DNA from 2 places in the Streptomyces sp. MS19 genome. Region 2 is predicted to be linked to the other one. Evidence: riboswitches for the same ligand, from Rfam matches in the RefSeq annotation. Region 2 holds a riboswitch; the other holds the start of a gene.
What was found. Region 2 has a riboswitch for cobalamin ahead of ACL02R_RS21365 (ribonucleoside-diphosphate reductase subunit alpha). Riboswitches for the same ligand answer to the same signal wherever they lie in the genome.
Positions count from the first base shown of each region.

Region 1: it holds a riboswitch for cobalamin, as region 2 does, so the genes downstream of both, ACL02R_RS06635 (hypothetical protein) here and ACL02R_RS21365 (ribonucleoside-diphosphate reductase subunit alpha) in region 2, are expected to answer to the same signal.

Region 1 covers NZ_JBJZOH010000004.1:234,506-236,662, forward strand. The annotation lists gene ACL02R_RS06630 (glycoside hydrolase family 2 protein) at 1-727, shown strand, start outside; cobalamin riboswitch at 861-981, shown strand; gene ACL02R_RS06635 (hypothetical protein) at 1,132-2,139, shown strand; gene ACL02R_RS06640 (energy-coupling factor transporter transmembrane protein EcfT) at 2,136-2,157, shown strand, end outside.
Region 2 covers NZ_JBJZOH010000025.1:9,772-11,928, reverse strand. The annotation lists gene ACL02R_RS21370 (GNAT family N-acetyltransferase) at 1-518, shown strand, start outside; cobalamin riboswitch at 544-675, shown strand; gene ACL02R_RS21365 (ribonucleoside-diphosphate reductase subunit alpha) at 812-2,157, shown strand, end outside.

The DNA of each region.
Region 1 (2,157 bases), on a different contig from region 2:
CGAGTTCGGCGACTGGGGCGCAGAGGTGGGCGGCTCCTCCGGCGACAACCAGCAGCCCGACGCCTCGTACCCGGCGCAGTGGCTGGAGGCGATCGAGCGCGACTACTCGCACCCCTCGATCATCGGCTGGTGCCCGCTCAACGAGACCTACCAGAAGCTGCACGACCGCATCACGCAGCTCGACGCCGTGACCCGCGGCATGTTCCTCGCCACCAAGGCCATGGACACCACCCGGCCCGTGATCGACGCCTCCGGCTACGCCCACCGCGTCATCGAGACGGACATCTGGGACTCGCACAACTACGAGCAGGACCCCGGCCGGTTCGCCGAGGCCGTCTCGGGCCTCGCCGACGGGAAGCCCTTCGCCAACGCGTACGCGGACGGCGCCGCGTACTCGCTGCCCTACCGCGGCCAGCCGTACTTCGTCAGCGAGTTCGGCGGCATCTGGTGGGACCCCGAGGCCGCCGCCGACGCGGCGGGCGACGACCGCACCGAGTCCTGGGGCTACGGCGACCGGCCGCGCGACGAGGAGGAGTTCCAGACCCGTTTCGCGGGCCTCACCGGCGTGCTGCTCGACGACCCGGACATGTTCGGCTACTGCTACACGCAGCTCACCGACGTCTTCCAGGAGCAGAACGGCGTCTACCGCTTCGACCGCAGCGAGAAGCTGGACGTGGCGCGGGTGCGTGAGGCCCAGCTCCGCCCGGCTGCCATCGAGACCGACTGACGTCCCCCGCCGCCCCGTTCCGGCCCCGTCCCACCCGCTGGGGCGGGGCCCGCGCGGGTGGTGCCCTGGCCGGGGCGGCGCGGACGGCCGTATCCTTGTGCGCAGTTCGCCCGTGTGTCCGGGCGGGCGCCCCACAACTGAATGCGTGTACGGCGGAGGGAAGCCGGTGGGAATCCGGCGCTGACCTGCAACCGTGAGCGGCTCCCGCGAGGGTGCCGTGAGCCGGAACGCTCACCGTGCGACGCGGACTTCTCTCACTGTCATGGTTTGCAGCGTGGAGCCCTCAGCCGTCCCGGCCCCCCGGCCCCTGCCGCCTCGTACCAGCCGTACGAACGCGCGTCAGGGGCCGCCGTGCCGGGAACCCCGGTGGGCCGGTTCCGGCTGCCCAACGGGAAAGGCACGCGATGTCCCGCCCCACCGTCAGAGCAGCCGTCACCGGCCTGCTCGTCGCGGTGCTCCACCTGTTGTGGCCCGCCGCGGCCGGGAGCGCGCTCGCGGCACGTCCGGCGGCGGCCGGGACGCCCGGGTTCTGCCCGGACGACTCCGGCGTCAGCGTCGTCGTGGACTTCCGCGAGCTCGGCGGTGGCCGCGTCGTCCGCTGCGCGCCCGGCAGCCAGCGCGACGGCCTGGCGGCGCTGCGCAACGCGGGCTTCGACGTGGCGGGCACCGCCCGCTGGGGCGACTCGTTCGTCTGCCGGATCAACGGGCGTCCCGGCGTGGACCGCGAGCCGTGCGCCGACACACCGCCCACCACCGCGTACTGGTCCTACTGGCACGCGGAGAACGGCGGACCGTGGCGCTACAGCCAGCGCGGCGCGGTGAACCGGACGCCGCCGCAGGGCAGCATCGACGGCTGGTCCTTCCAGCTCGGCGTGGCGGAAGGAGAGTCGATCGCCCCCGGCGTCGCACCCCTGCGCGTCGGCACGCCCGCCGAACCGCCCGCACCCGGCGGCGGTGGCAGTGGGGGCAGCGGCAACAGCGCACCCGATGCACCGCCCACCCCGCAGCCACCCGTTCAGGACACACCGGCCACGGGCGGCGACAGCGGCGGCACGGCACCCACCGGCGAACCGGCCGCCACCGAGCCCGCCCCCGACGAGGAGCCGGACGAGCCGGACGAGGCGGACGAGACCCCGCCGGACGAAAGCCCCACCCCCTCACCCGATGCCACGCCGACCGGCGGACCGGCGACCGGAACCGCCACAGCCTCCGGGCAGGCCGCCGGAGCCGCCGGCGACTCCGACTGGGCCGGCGAGGACAGCGCCTACGCCGAAGCGGAGATCGACGGCTCCTCCGGCCCGTCACCCCTCACCCTCGGCGTCCTCGCCCTGCTGGCCGTCCTCGGCACCGGCGGCATCGTCACCGCACGCCGCAGGCGCCGCGCCGCCGCCGCATCGGCCGACGACGCATGACGCCCGCAGGCCCGCTGC
Region 2 (2,157 bases):
GGAACGACGAGCTGGACGCCGCGGGGGAACTCACGGCGCGGGTGTACCTGGAGGGCGGACTGCTGCTCCAGGGCGCGGACGACCCGTACTTCGCGGAGCTTCGGGACGCGGTGCGGCGGGCGGCGCACGCGGACGTGCTGGTGGCCGTGGAGTCGGCCGGGGACGGGGGCGCGGGGCGGATCGCCGGGAGCGTCACGTTCGTCGGCAGGGGCGGCGAGTTCGCCGATCTGGCGGGCCCAGGCGAGGCCGAGTTCCGCATGCTGGCGGTGGACCCGCGGGCGCGGGGGCGCGGCGTGGGCGAGGCGCTCGTCCGGGAGTGCCTGCGCCGGGCGGGGGAGGTCGGCGCGCGGCGTGTCGTGCTGTCGAGTCAGTCGCAGATGCACACTGCACACCGGCTGTACAGGCGGCTCGGCTTCGACAGGGCGCCGGATCTCGACTGGGAACCGGTGCCCGGTGTGCGGCTTCACGCGTTCGCACACGAGCTGCCCGACCTCTCGCGTGACGACCACAACATATAGGGGACTCCGTCGCACGCGACACAAGATGTATGCTCATCTCGCTGTCGCCGCAGGGGAATCCGGTGGGAATCCGGAGCTGTCCCGCAACGGTGTGTGATGCGCCGCGCCTCGCCGCGCGTCACGAGTCCGAGCACCTGCCGGCAGTTCCACGAACACGTCCGGGCCTCGTGGGTTGGGCCGGCGGACGCGTGCGGCATGTGTTTGCCCCACTACACGCATGCCCGCAGGCGACCGGTGGTCCCGCCCGCGAACGCCCCTCAGATCCGCTGCGATTCGAGGGAGATCACGTCACAGTGACCACTGCACCCGTCGCCCCCGCGGAGCCGGCCTCAGACGCGCTGACGCGCGTCCTGGGCGAGCTGGCCGCCGACCTTCCCGCGACCGACCCCGCCCGGGTCGCCGCCGCCGTCCGCAGGGGCAGGCACCCCGGCGCGGGACCCGAGGAACTGCGCGCGCTCGCCATCGACGCCGCGGCCGCGCTGATCGCCGAGGAACCCGCGTACTCGAAACTCGCGGCCCGGCTGCTGACCCTGGCGGTCCGCGACGAGGCGGCGGGGCAGGGCGCCGTCTCCTTCTCCGCGTCGATCACGGTCGGTCACCGCGAGGGTCTGATCTCGGACCGCACCGCCTCCTTCGTCGCGCGCCACGCGGCGGAGCTCGACGCGCTCGTGGACCGGGCGGTCGCCGACGGCGCCGACGACCGTTTCGAGTACTTCGGGCTGCGGACCGTGGAGTCGCGGTACGTCCTGCGCCATCCCCTCACCCGGCGCGTCATCGAGACCGCGCAGCACTTCCTGCTGCGCGTCGCCTGCGGCCTGGCCGAGGACGAGTCGCCGCGCGCGCTGGCCGAGGTCGCCGAGCTGTACCGGCTGACCAGCTCGCTGGCGTACCTGCCCTCGTCGCCCACGCTGTTCAACTCCGGGACCAGCCACCCGCAGATGTCGTCCTGCTACCTGCTGGACTCGCCGCTGGACGAGCTGGACTCCATCTACGACCGCTACCACCAGATCGCCCGTCTCTCCAAGCACGCCGGGGGCATCGGCCTGCCGTACTCGCGGGTGCGCGCCCGCGGTTCGCTGATCCGGGGGACCAACGGCAAGTCGAACGGGATCGTGCCGTTCCTGCGCACGCTGGACGCGTCCGTCGCGGCGGTCAACCAGGGCGGGCGGCGCAAGGGCGCGGCCTGCGTCTACCTGGAGACATGGCACGCGGACATCGAGGAGTTCCTCGAACTGCGGGACAACACGGGCGAGGAGGCCCGCCGCACCCACAACCTGAACCTCGCCCACTGGATCCCGGACGAGTTCATGCGCCGCGTGGAGGCGGACGGCGACTGGTCGCTGTTCTCCCCCGCCGACGTGCCGCACCTCGTGGACCTGTGGGGCGGCGACTTCGACGCCGCCTACCGGCGCGCCGAGGCGGAGGGGCTCGCCCTGCGGACCGTCCCCGCCCGCCAGCTGTACTCCCGCATGATGCGGACCCTCGCGCAGACCGGCAACGGCTGGATGACCTTCAAGGACGCCGCCAACCGCACGGCCAACCAGACCGCGCGCCCCGGCGCCGTCGTCCACTCCTCGAACCTCTGCACCGAGATCCTGGAGGTCACCGACGACGGCGAGACCGCCGTGTGCAACCTCGG